Methylomonas sp. 11b: one gene and its partner. The protein of the gene in region 1 interacts with the protein of each later gene in a pairwise test. Links are inferred from orthologs where the notes say so. Each region holds a gene or a part of one and is shown in the gene's direction. Other genes may lie near its edges.

Region 1 (6,655 bases):
TCAGCGCACCCAGAACTTGGCGTTATCAAGAAGACGCGCCGACGCTTGAAAAAGGCGTGGAAATGGGCAGGTTCAATATGGGCTCAACCATTATCGTCTTGTTCGGTAAAGAAAAAACCGCCTGGAATGAAGACTTGACCGCCGGCAAAGCGGTACAACTGGGCGAAGCCATCGGCCGGACGCTAGCATAAACCGGGCAAATCGACTGCGTAATGTGATAAGCACTGCTAGTGTGGCATAATGCGCGCCTGTCCGCCCGGCCGGACCATTAAAACGACGATAACAATAAGAGGATTACCATGAGTTTCTTGATTTCTGATGCGCTGGCCCAAACAGCGCCCACCGCCGTACAACCCGGTTTTGAAGGCATGCTGTTCCCGTTGGGCATTCTGATATTTTTCTATTTCCTGTTCATCCGCCCACAATCCAAGCGCAACAAGGAACAAAAACAAATGCTGGCTGCGTTGGGTAAAGGCGCGGAAGTGGTCACCACCGGCGGCATTCTAGGTAAAGTGGCCGAACTGGACGACAACTTCGTCAAACTGGAAGTATCCGATAACAGCTTTATTCAGGTACAGCGCCATGCCATCGCCAACATGATGCCAAAAGGTACTTACAAAACCTTGAACAGCAAAAGAACCAAAGAATAAGTTTGCTTTAACCCTGCGATATCCCCCGCTTTTATTCGCAACAGCCTGGCTGTCACTGCTTTTAATGGAATAACCATGCAAAATCATTTCCCTGTCTGGAAAAACATCCTAGTAATTTTCGTGCTGTTGGTTGGTACGATTTACGCGTTGCCCAATCTTTATGGCAACGACCCGGCAGTGCAATTGGCTTCGTCTAGCCCGACGCCATTGCAGCAGTCTCAGGCTGACGCAGTCGCCGCCAGCATCAAAAACGCTGGTTTTACGCTGAAAAGCTTCGAATTTGCCGACGGCAAAATTCTGGCGCGCTTCAACAATACCGACGAACAAATGAAAGCGGCGGACATATTGCGCGAACAAATGTCCGGCAAAGCGACAGTCGCCTTAAATTTAGCGCCTGCCACCCCTGCTTGGCTGCGCGCTTTCGGTGCAAACCCTATGCATCTTGGCTTGGACTTACGCGGCGGCGTGCATTTCCTGTTGGAAGTGGATATGGACAGCGCGCTGAAACAAGCGGAAGAGCGCTATACCAACGATATTCGCTCGGCCTTCCGCGATGCAAAAGTTCGGTATCAATCAGTTTCGAAGGAAGCTGGCGGCATCAAAGTCGTGCTGCCTAACGAAGAATCCAGAGTTGCCGCCACGGAAGTACTCAACAAAGACTTCCGCACCCTCGATCTAGTGGAAAGCGGTCCGAATGAATTTACGTTAAACATTCCCGAACGCAACCTGCGTGAAATCAAGAAGGCGGCGCTGGGCCAAAACATTACCACGCTGCGTAACCGGGTGAACGAACTGGGCGTAGCCGAGCCTATCATTCAGCAACAAGGCGACAGCCGCATCGTCGTGCAATTACCCGGCGTACAAGACACTACCCGCGCGAAAGAATTGTTAGGCACCACAGCAACACTGGAATACCGTTTAGTGGACGTGGAGCATGATGTGCAGTCGGCCCTGGGCGGTCACGAACCTATCGGCAGCCGTTTGTATAAAGACAAAAACGGCGCTCCGGTGCTGTTGAAACGTTCGGTTATCGTGACTGGCGACCAGATCACCGATGCGTCATCGGGCTTGGATCAAGACGGTTCACCTGCCGTATTCATCACGCTGGATGGCGTCGGCGCCAAGAAGATGGGCAAGATGACCCAGGAAAATATCGGCAAGCCGATGGCGGTGGTGTTCATCGAATACAAATCCGAAACCCGGGTCGTTAACGGCGAGAAAGTCCAACATAAGGAAAAAGTCGAAAAAGTCATCAGCGTCGCCACCATCCGCGACAGTTTCAGCAAACGCTTCCAAACCACCGGCCTGGATAGCCCTGAAGAAGCCCGCACCTTGGCCTTATTACTCAGAGCCGGCGCCTTGGCCGCTCCGGTTGAAATCGTCGAAGAACGCACAGTCGGCCCCAGCTTAGGTCAGGAAAATATCGATCAAGGCATGATGTCGATTACCGCCGGCTTCCTGCTGGTCGTGTTTTTCATGGTCGCTTATTACCGCGCGTTCGGTTTGATCGCCAACTTTGCTTTGTTGTTCAATGTCGTACTGCTGATCTCCATCATGTCCGTTTTGCAAGCCACCCTGACCTTGCCAGGCATGGCCGGTATCGTCTTGACTGTGGGTATGGCAGTGGACGCCAACGTGCTGATCAACGAACGGATCCGCGAGGAACTGCGTAATGGCTTGAGCCGGCAGGCCAGTATTTACGTCGGTTACGAAAAAGCGTTTGCGACCATTCTCGACTCCAACGTGACTCACTTCATCGTCGCAGTATTATTGTTCGGCTTTGGCACGGGCCCGGTTAAGGGTTTCGCGCTGGTCCTGATGATTGGGATTGCCACTTCGGTATTTACTGCGGTTACCGGCACCCGGATGTTGGTCAACTGGTTCTACGGCAACGATCATCGCACCGATAAAATTTCCATCTAGCCAAAAAATTGAGGCTCGGCGCAGCACAAACCGGGCCTATTCAGCCGTTTCGGAAAAGCACTATTCGGCAGGGCGTTTCTCAACACCCTGCCTGACAAGATATAATGCGTAATTAATTTTTCAATCACTATCCTCACTGGAGTTACACAATGGCAATCGAACGTACTTTCTCAATCATCAAGCCTGATGCAGTCGCTAAAAATGTGATTGGGGAAATTGTCAGCCGCTTCGAAAAAAACGGCCTGCGCATCGTCGCATCCAAAATGCTGCAACTGAGCCAAGAGCAAGCCGAAGGCTTTTATGCCGAGCATAAAGAACGCGGCTTTTTCAAAGACTTGGTCAGCTTCATGACCTCCGGCCCGGTCGTTGTGCAAGTATTGGAAGGCGAAAATGCGGTTCTGAAAAACCGTGAATTGATGGGCGCCACCAATCCTAAAGAAGCCGCTCCCGGCACCATTCGCGCCGACTTCGCGGTCAGCATCGACGAAAACGCCGTACACGGTTCCGATGCACCGGAATCTGCTGCGAGAGAAATCGCTTACTTCTTCTCTGCTGATGAACTCTGCGACCGTATCCGCTAAGCCAGCATTGATTAATCTGCTGGATTTCGACAGAAAAGGCTTGCAAGCCTTTTTTGTCGAGCTCGGCGAAAAGCCGTTTCGCGCCACTCAGGTGCTGAAATGGATTTATCAGGAAGGCATCTCCGATTTCGACGAGATGACCAACCTGAGCAAATCGCTGCGCAGTCATTTAAAAGAACACTGCCAGATCAAAGTCCCGGAAATCGTTGCCGAACAATTGGCGTCCGATGGCACCTGCAAATGGGCGGTACAGATGCACTGCGGCAATCGGGTGGAAACCGTTTACATCCCCGAAGAACGCCGCGCCACCCTGTGCGTGTCCTCACAAGTGGGCTGCGCACTGGCCTGCACCTTTTGCTCGACCGCCAAACAAGGCTTCAACCGCAACCTGTCCACCGCCGAAATCATCGGCCAGCTCTATCTGGCGCAACAAAGACTGGGGCCGGAACGCCGCATCACCAATGTGGTGATGATGGGCATGGGCGAGCCTCTGCTGAACTTCGACAATGTCGTGGCAGCGATGAATTTAATGATGGACGACTTTTGCTATGGCCTGTCCAAACGCCGCGTCACCATCAGCACCTCCGGTATTGTGCCGGCGATGAAACGCCTGAACGAAGTCTGTGATGTCAGCGTCGCCGTATCGTTACATGCTCCGCATGACGCATTACGCGACCAACTAGTGCCGATCAACGTCAAATATCCGCTGAAAGAATTGATGGAGGCCTGCCGCGAATACGCCAAAACAGGTCCGCGCAAACACATTACGTTTGAATACGTGATGCTGGACGGCATCAACGACAGCCCCGAAGATGCACGCACCCTGGTCAAATTATTGAAAACCGTGCCGTCCAAACTGAATTTGATTCCTTTCAATCCGTTTCCGCAATCGCACTATCGCTGCTCCAGTAACGCCGCTATCCTGAAGTTTCGCGATATTCTGCATAATGCCGGCATCGTCACCACCGTCCGCAAGACCCGCGGCGAAGACATAGACGCAGCTTGCGGGCAATTGGTCGGTCAAGTACAAGATAAGAGCCGCAGACATTTAAAGCTGCAAGCGCAAGGACTTTCGCATGGCCAATAGGCGAACAGCGCGCGGATTAGTGCTGATCGGTTTATTGCTGGGTGCCTGCGGCTTACTGCCGGAGACCCGCGACACGATGAGCAATGCCGAAAAAGCCAAGCTCAATTTACAGATGGGCGCCCGCTATCTGGATATGGGCATGCTCGAAGTCGCCAAGGAAAAGCTGGAAACCGCAGTGCGACTGGATTCCAGCAACCCGGAAACCCATAACGCGCTGGCGGTATTCTACGAGCGTATCAAACAAACCGAAGCGGCCAGCGAGAGCTATCAAACAGCCTTGAGTAAAGACTCGGACAACTTCAGCATCAAGAACAACTACGGGCGTTTTTTGTGCGAGCAAGGCAAATTCGACAAAGGCATCGCCCTGCTGCAAGAATCCATGGCCTCGCCGATGAACAGCCGGCCCTGGTTCGCGCTGACCAATTTGGGCGTTTGCCATGCAAAACAAAACGACATGCAGCACGCCGAAGAGTATTTTCGTCAAGCACTGCAATCTCAACCGGACTATTCGCCGGCCTTGCAGGAGATGCAACGCATCAGCTATCAGAATGGCCAGTTTATGTCGGCCCGTGCTTTTCTGGAACGCTACCTGGGTGTCGCCAAACATACCCCGGAAACGCTGTGGATAGCGTTTCAAACCGAACGGGCGCTGGGCAACAGCAAAGTATCCGAAGAATACCGCGAGCAATTGATTAGCTCATTTCCGGCTTCCAAAGAGGCTCAACAAGTAAAAACCGCGATCAGCAAATAATCCGGCAGCAAACAAGATCATGGCAAAACAACAACAGGCTATCCAAGCCATCCGCGGCATGCACGACATCCTTCCCGAGCAATCGCCTTATTGGCAGTGGCTGGAAGGCCAGGCCAGACAAGTACTGGGCGCATACGGCTATCAGGAAATCCGGCTGCCCATCGTCGAAAAAACCGAGCTTTTCAAACGCTCGATCGGCGAAGTCACCGACATCGTCGAAAAAGAAATGTATACCTTCGACGACCGCAATGGAGATTCGTTGACCCTGCGTCCTGAAGGCACCGCCGGCTGTTTGCGCGCCTGTCTGGAACACGGTTTATTGCACAATCAGAGCCACCGCTTGTGGTATTACGGACCGATGTTCCGTCACGAGCGCCCGCAGAAAGGCCGTTACCGGCAGTTCTACCAACTGGGCGTGGAAACCTATGGCATGCCGGGCCCGGATATCGACGCGGAAATCATCGCCCTAACCGACCGGCTGTGGAAGCAATTGGGGATTCGCGATAAAGTCGAACTGCAAATCAATTCCCTGGGTACCAGCGAAGAACGTCTGACCTACCGCGGCAAACTGGTCGACTATTTCCAACAACATCTGGCGGTTTTGGACGAAGACAGCTTGCGCCGCCTGGAAACCAATCCGCTACGCATTCTGGATAGTAAAAACCCCGACATGCAGGCCATGCTGCAACAGGCTCCGGTGTTGCTTGAGCACCTGGGCGAAGAAAGCCTGGCGCATTTCAATAGCCTGAAAGCCACGCTGGACGACCTGGGCATCGCCTACCAGTTGAATACCCGCTTGGTGCGCGGCCTGGATTATTACGGCAAGACCGTATTCGAATGGGTCACCGAGCACTTGGGTTCGCAAGGCACCATCTGCGCCGGCGGCCGCTACGACGGCCTGATCGAACAATTGGGCGGCAAAGCCAACCATGCCATCGGCTTTGCGATGGGCATGGAGCGCATCCTGGCCCTGCTCGAGTTGCTGGATAACGTACCGGTCGAACGTACCACGGATGTTTACATGATACGCGTCGGCACCAGTGCCGAAGTGGCCGGCATGCGCTTGGCAGAGCGCATCCGCGATGCGATTCCCGGCTTAAAACTGCAAGTCAATTGCGGCGGCGGCAGCTTCAAGAGTCAGTTTAAAAAAGCCGATAAATCAGGTGCAGAGTACGCCATCATCATCGGCGACGACGAAGCCCAACGCGGCGAAGTGGCCTTGAAACCCTTGCGTATCGACGCTGAACAAAGCACGCACAATCACGACCAACTCCTGCAAACCCTGCAAGACTGGCACAGCCAATAATCCCTTGTAACCTGAGAATAGAAGAGAACTACCGTGGCAATTTACGATACCGAAGAAGAACAGCTGGAACAGTTGAAAAAATGGTGGGAAGCCAATCAGACTTCATTGATCGCCGGTGTTGTCACCGCAATAGTATTGGTGAGCGGCTGGAATCTTTGGCAAAACCACCAACTGGACAAACGCAACCAAGCCTCGCAAATGTACCAACAATTATTGGACAGCGCGGCCAAGGACAATAGCGAATCCACCGAAAAACTGGCGGAACGCTTGCCTATCGAATTTCCCGGCACCGCTTACGCCCACTATGCCGGCCTGCAACTGGCCAAAAGTAAAGTGCAAAAAGGCGATCTGGAAGGC
Region 2 (6,285 bases), 830 kb from region 1 along the record:
AGGGCGTCATTTTTGAGTTTCTGCGCGCCTTCTTCGAAAAAGAAGTCAACGTGCGCTTTCGGCCTTCCTATTTTCCGTTCACAGAGCCGTCTGCCGAATTCGATGTGTCCTGCGTCATGTGCGACGGCAAAGGTTGTCGCGTCTGTAAACAAACGGGCTGGCTGGAGGTCGGCGGTTGCGGCATGATTCACCCGGAAGTATTCAAATCGGTCGGTATCGATAACCAAGTTTATTCGGGCTTTGCCTTCGGAACCGGTGTCGAACGTCTGGCGATGATGAAATACGGCATCAACGACCTGCGGATGTTTTTCGAAAACGATTTGAAATTTTTACAACAGTTTAGGTAACGGTGGAAAATAATCATGCAAGTCAGTGAAGCCTGGTTAAGAGAACTAGTCAATCCGCCTGTCGCCACTGCCGAATTAGTCGTGCAATTGACCATGGCCGGTCTAGAAGTCGATGCCGTGACGCCGGTGGCAGCTGAATTTTCCGGGGTGGTGGTCGGCGAAGTACTTTCCACTATTCAACATCCAAACGCCGATAAACTTAGGGTTTGTCAGGTCAATGTCGACCAAGCTGAACCCCTGCAAATCGTTTGTGGTGCCAGCAATGTCAGGCCCGGTTTGAAAATTCCGGCAGCATTGATCGGTGCGGTGTTGCCCGGCGATTTCAGAATAAAAGAATCCAAGCTGCGCGGCGAATTGTCGTTCGGTATGTTGTGTTCGGAAAAAGAATTAGGCTTAGCGGTCAGTTCCGATGGTTTGATGGAATTACCGGCTGATGCACCGGTCGGTGTCGATATTCGCGACTATTTGACGCTGAATGATAACGTGATCGAGTTGGGCTTAACACCTAACCGTGCCGATTGCTTGAGCGTCGAAGGCGTTGCCAGGGAAGTGGCGGTGCTAAACAATCTGCCGTTCCAGGCAACGGCGTTTGCTGTTATCGAGCCGCAGCACCAACAAACCTTGGAAGTTAAGGTTGAAGCGACAGAAGCGTGTCCGGTTTATCTCGGGCGTTTGATCAAAAATATCAATCCCGCTGCGGTCACGCCAATGTGGATGCAGGAGCGTCTGCGCCGCTGTGGTATTAGAAGTTTAAGTCCGGTTGTTGATGTTACCAACTACGTCTTGATTGAACTGGGTCAACCGCTACATGCTTTCGATGCCGATAAACTGAGCGCACCTATCGTGGTTAGACGCAGCCGGGCCGGCGAGTCCTTGGCTTTACTGAACGACCAAACCATAGAATTGGATGGTGACGCCTTAGTCATTGCCGATCAAAAACAAGCCTTGGCTTTGGCTGGGGTGATGGGTGGCAAGGATAGTGCGGTATTTGGTGAGACTCGGGACATATTTCTGGAATGCGCGTTTTTTACACCGATTAATGTAGCCGGCAAGGCTCGTCAATTTGGTTTGCACACTGATTCCTCACATCGCTTTGAAAGGGGTGTGGATTTTAATTTGCAGCGCCGTGCCATAGAACGCGCGACACAACTGATCATCGAGATTGCAGGCGGCAGCCCGGGGCCAGTTCAGGAAATTACTGCTGTTGCGGCGCTGCCACCCAGAGAGCCAGTCAAATTGCGTAGTCAGCGTATCGCCAAAGTATTGGGTATCCAGTTCGGCGACGATGAAGTGCATGCGCTATTTGAAGGATTGGGTATGCAGGTTCAAGTAGTCGAAAACGGTTGGGAAATTACCCCGCCAGGCTTTCGTTTCGATATTGCCATCGAAGAAGATTTGCTGGAAGAAATCGGCAGAATCTATGGATATAACAATCTACCTAGCAGTAGTTTGTTGATGCGCTCTGAGCTTGGCAAAGCACCTGAGGCACAGTTGCCATTGGCGAGATTGCAGGATTGCTTGGTAGATCGCGGTTATCAGGAAGCGATTACCTACAGCTTTGTTGATGAAGCGATGCAAAATGCCGTCGCGCCTGGCGAAGAATTTATCCGGATTCAAAACCCTATATCCTCCGAGCTGGCTGTCATGCGCACTACGCTGTGGTGCGGTCTATTGAATGCGGCTTTGTACAACACGAATCGTCAACAGAGTCGTGTGCGCCTTTTTGAAGCCGGGTTGCGGTTTTTCTATGAAGACGGGCACATTCAGCAACGGAAAATGTTATCCGGTGTGGCCTTGGGGACGGTTAACGCCGAGCAATGGGGCGAAAAAGCCAGAAAGCTGGATTTCTTCGATCTGAAAGCCGATGTCGAAGCGTTATTCGGTTTAACGGGTATTACAGCGGAGTTTGTTGTCTATCAACATCCAGCATTACATCCCGGTCAAACCGCGCAAATCAAAAATTCAAGCGGCGAAGCAATAGGCTTATTAGGTATGCTGCATCCGACGCTGGAAAAACAATTAGGTTTCGATAGCCCGGTATACTTGTTCGAGCTGGAGCAGGAAGCCGTATTGAAACGGAAGGTTCCGAAATTCAGAGCGCTATCTAAATTTCCTTCGGTACGCCGCGATATGGCTTTGTTAGTGGAGGAGGCCGTATCGGCTACCGCAATTACCAGGGTTATTCAAGAATGTCGCGAGACGGCGATACGCGAAATATCGATCTTCGATATTTATCGCGGACCTGGCGTAGCCGAAGGTTATAAGAGTGTCGCGTTAGCTTTAGTCTTGCAGGATTTTACACAAACGCTTACCGACACAGAAATTGATGCTATATTTCGCAAAGTGCTGGACACTTTAGCGGCTAAACTGAATGCAAAATTGAGGGAGTGATTGTGGCATTAACCAAAGCAGATATTGCAGAGAAATTGTTTGAAGACCTCGGTTTAAACAAACGCGAAGCTAAAGAAATCGTAGAGTTGTTTTTTGACGAAATTAAAAAAAGTCTGGAGAGCGGTGAGCAAGTAAAAATTTCCGGGTTCGGTAAGTTCGAATTGCGCGATAAAAGCGGTCGTCCGGGCAGAAATCCGAAAACGGGCGAAGAAATTCCTATCACTCCAAGACGTGTGGTGACTTTTAGAACAGGGCAAAAATTGAAAGCTCGAGTAGAAGCGTATGCTGGAACCCAGTAATAACAACGAATTACCGGTTATTCCGGCCAAGCGATATTTTACGATTGGCGAAGTTAGCGACCTCTGTGCGGTAAAACCCCACGTATTGCGTTATTGGGAGCAGGAGTTTACCGAACTGAGTCCGGTGAAGCGCCGAGGTAACCGTCGCTATTACCAGCGTCACGATGTGTTGTTGATTCGACAAATTCGCGCTTTGTTATACGAGCAAGGTTACACGATAGGTGGAGCGCGTGCTCATCTGGCGAGTGGCAGCGCCAAGGAAGATAGTCTTCGCACCAAGCAACTTATTCATCAAATGATAGGCGAGTTGGAAGATATTTTGGAGCTACTGAAATAGCCTTTCTCGAATAATGTGATATTATTACTAGCCCGCTCTGCTGGATGGGCATTGATATAACGATAAACTTCGGGGCGTAGCGCAGCCTGGTAGCGCACTTGTCTGGGGGACAAGGGGTCGTGGGTTCGAATCCCGCCGTCCCGACCAAGTTTTTTGAGATTGAATATTGCATAGCCCGCAAGTTACTTGACTTGGCGGGCTTTTTATTGCTTGAAAAACTATGGGAATACACAGGATTTTGATAATTAGTTAATTACTGTTTGATCGATGAAATTAAATTGAATGAATACGGCTGCTAATATTTCGATTTATCAAATATTTGAGACTGGCTTAATCCGATGTTGAACCGTTTTAGAAACCATATTGTCGTGCATCACCCGGATCAATTATCCCGACAATGGGCGCAACGTATTGTTAACCGATACGCAACCAGTGCCAAAGTCAGTGCAGTAGATATTCAATCCGTCAATATTGGCACATCGACGCGCTTGCGGCTTACGGTAAATCATGACGCCATCGGCGTCGTTCCAAGTCGATGGTTTGTAAAAACGCCGTCGCTGGCAATTAAGTCCAGAGCGATTACCACTATACCGCTTTTATTGCATAAGGAAGTTCATTTTTATAATTCGCTTTCTCAGGGTGTGCCGGTGAATTTGCCGCAAATATTAGCGGCTGAGAGTCAGTTAGGACGCGGTACTACATTGGTAATGACGGACCTGGACGAGCTGGGTTTTAGGCCCGGGCTTGCCGCCGACGCTCTGTCTTTGGAGCAAGCTCAGCGGGTGGTCGAAAAGTTAGCCGGTTTTCATGCTCACTATTGGGGTAATGCCAGGCTGCTGAAAACGCATCGCTGGTTAAACGGTTTTAGTCACAATGTCGAAAATCATATGGGTACCTTACTGGCTGTGCCGTTGATGAAGCGTGGCCTTGAGCGCGCAGGGCGCTTGGTGCCCAGCCAATTACATCGATCCGCACTGCACTATGCTGCGGATCGGCGGCGAATCACCAGGATCTTGGCAGCCGGCGTGCAGACCCTGGTGCATCATGACTGCCATCCAGGCAATCTATTTTGGAATCACTCTGAGCCGGGCTTTCTGGATTGGCAATTGGTACGGATGGGGGAGGGTGTTAGTGATCTTGCTTATTTTTTAGCGACATCGCTGAAGCCGGAGTCCCGGCGCGCTCATGAAAAACAATTGCTAAAGCTATATTTGACGTCGTTAGCTAGTCACGGGATTGGCGGCTTGGATGAAGAGACGTATTGCCAACGATATCGCGCTCATTTGGTATATCCGTTCGAAGCGATGATTGTTACCTTGGCTATAGGAGGTATGATGGAGCACAATAGCAATTTGGAGTTAATTGCGCGCGTTTCAGCGGCAGTTGACGATAACGATAGCTATGCTGCGTTAGCCCTATAAACTTTTTACCTGCGTTTCTGGCAGGTAGTTGTATGATGAATTTGATGTGGGAATAGGCTCGAGACTATTCGGAGGAAATTTTGAGAGTTAGAATCTCATCTCGATAAGGTGAGATATATTTTAGCTGGCTTATAAACCCACAATTATTTTAAATAACTATTGAACTTATAATTTAATGCTACAGAGTTTGTAGCTATGAGAAAGTCTACAAGGATTTTTAATCTCCATCTTGCTGCTTTTTTGCAAGAAGAAAATAAAAATGGTGCCGAGGAGAGGACTTGAACCTCCACAGGGTTACCCCTACTAGCACCTGAAGCTACAAGAATTTCTTTTCAACCAACTAGAAAGCCAGTTTTAAAGCCATTCACCAGCAGGAAGAGACTATATGTTGTTCCTTCCCTCTGTGCCAAGAGTGTGCCACGACGAACTAACTACTTCAAGCCTGTTTTTTCCGCATAAGATAGAAAGGTACTCCAGGTAAATAAAAAGTAAGTGTATAACTTAAGACATAGAACGCTTTTTATTCCCGATTTTTTTAAAAAAAGTATTTTCACATCTATAAATACTAAATATAAAAATAATTAATAATATTTATATATTTAAAAGCATTTTATTTATATTAAAAAGCCCGTAGCCATTAGTGTATACGGGCTTTTTTTTGCCTGAAATCGTGCTTATTTTTTATGAAAATATCTTGGTGAAAATATGGAAAATAATTTGAATGTCATTAGTGCCTTAATATTTATTTTAAAGCAAGTTGAATGTAAAAAAATAATAGCAGCGGAAAATGCAAATACATTTTCAGGTAGGAGAAAAGAGGATAGCGAGCGCAATGATAGGCATTATAATATGCTTAAAGACTGTGGCTTAAAAACACACATAGCAACCCGTAAAGACTTAGAAATGTTAATAAAAATTGTTTTAGAAACAGGTGTTTCAGGAAGAAAAGCTCTAAAATCTTATTCAGATGAGAAAAAGAAAGGTATGTTATGGAAAAAGACTGTAGCACGAAAAAAAATAGGCAAGGTATTTAAAGAAGTATTAAAGTCATATGAAGAAACATATTTAATTAAAAGCCTAAAAGAAAACCATATATATAACTTTAGAGCAATCATAAAGAACACTTTAACAGGTGCATTAACCGAGCTTTCAAAACAAATTTCATTATTACATAAAATAAATTCTAATAATGAAGAAAACCAAAGACTAAGGAATATGATTTCAATTCAAATTGAAGCTTTAGGTGAGCCAAATATTGACTGGGAAAAAGTTAAAGAACTTAGAAAGCAAAACTACACAACAAGAGATCTAGCTGCTATATTTGGCTGTTCGCCATCAAGCATAAGCAAGTATGCCAAGCTTTCTTAACTATTGATATAGTTATATTAACGCGTAAAAACGCGCTTTTTTGTACACTAGTGCACAAGGTTCGCACACATGTTAGCCTTACAATAGGCTATGTTTTAAGGCTCAAAAACACGGCAATGCGC

Evidence for each region.
Region 2: the proteins of secD (region 1) and pheT interact in binary tests that used the Escherichia coli proteins (3 or more experiments, as listed by UniProt). The link is inferred for Methylomonas sp. 11b from one-to-one orthologs.

Annotation. Positions count from the first base shown.
Region 1 is NZ_KI911557.1:4,573,704-4,580,358, reverse strand. Bases 203-3,149 are described here. They hold secD (protein translocase subunit SecD), read left to right. Parts: upstream 203-725; coding sequence 726-2,573; downstream 2,574-3,149. Other genes in these bases: METH11B_RS0122040 (bifunctional tRNA (adenosine(37)-C2)-methyltransferase TrmG/ribosomal RNA large subunit methyltransferase RlmN), read left to right, coding at 3,129-3,149; ndk (nucleoside-diphosphate kinase), read left to right, coding at 2,723-3,149; yajC (preprotein translocase subunit YajC), read left to right, coding at 300-650. Also shown: asd (archaetidylserine decarboxylase), read left to right, coding at 1-191; more of ndk, read left to right, coding at 3,150-3,154; more of METH11B_RS0122040, read left to right, coding at 3,150-4,241; type IV pilus biogenesis/stability protein PilW, read left to right, coding at 4,231-4,992; hisS (histidine--tRNA ligase), read left to right, coding at 5,012-6,298; METH11B_RS0122025 (YfgM family protein), read left to right, coding at 6,332-6,655. UniProt on the Escherichia coli protein: Part of the Sec protein translocase complex. Interacts with the SecYEG preprotein conducting channel. SecDF uses the proton motive force (PMF) to complete protein translocation after the ATP-dependent function of SecA.
Region 2 is NZ_KI911557.1:5,405,627-5,411,911, forward strand. Bases 1-3,050 are described here. They hold pheT (phenylalanine--tRNA ligase subunit beta), read left to right. Parts: upstream 1-362; coding sequence 363-2,738; downstream 2,739-3,050. Other genes in these bases: pheS (phenylalanine--tRNA ligase subunit alpha), read left to right, coding at 1-347; ihfA (integration host factor subunit alpha), read left to right, coding at 2,741-3,037; METH11B_RS0125835 (MerR family transcriptional regulator), read left to right, coding at 3,021-3,050. In the rest of the region: more of METH11B_RS0125835, read left to right, coding at 3,051-3,374; METH11B_RS0125845 (phosphotransferase), read left to right, coding at 3,713-4,795; METH11B_RS0125850 (hypothetical protein), read left to right, coding at 5,501-6,163.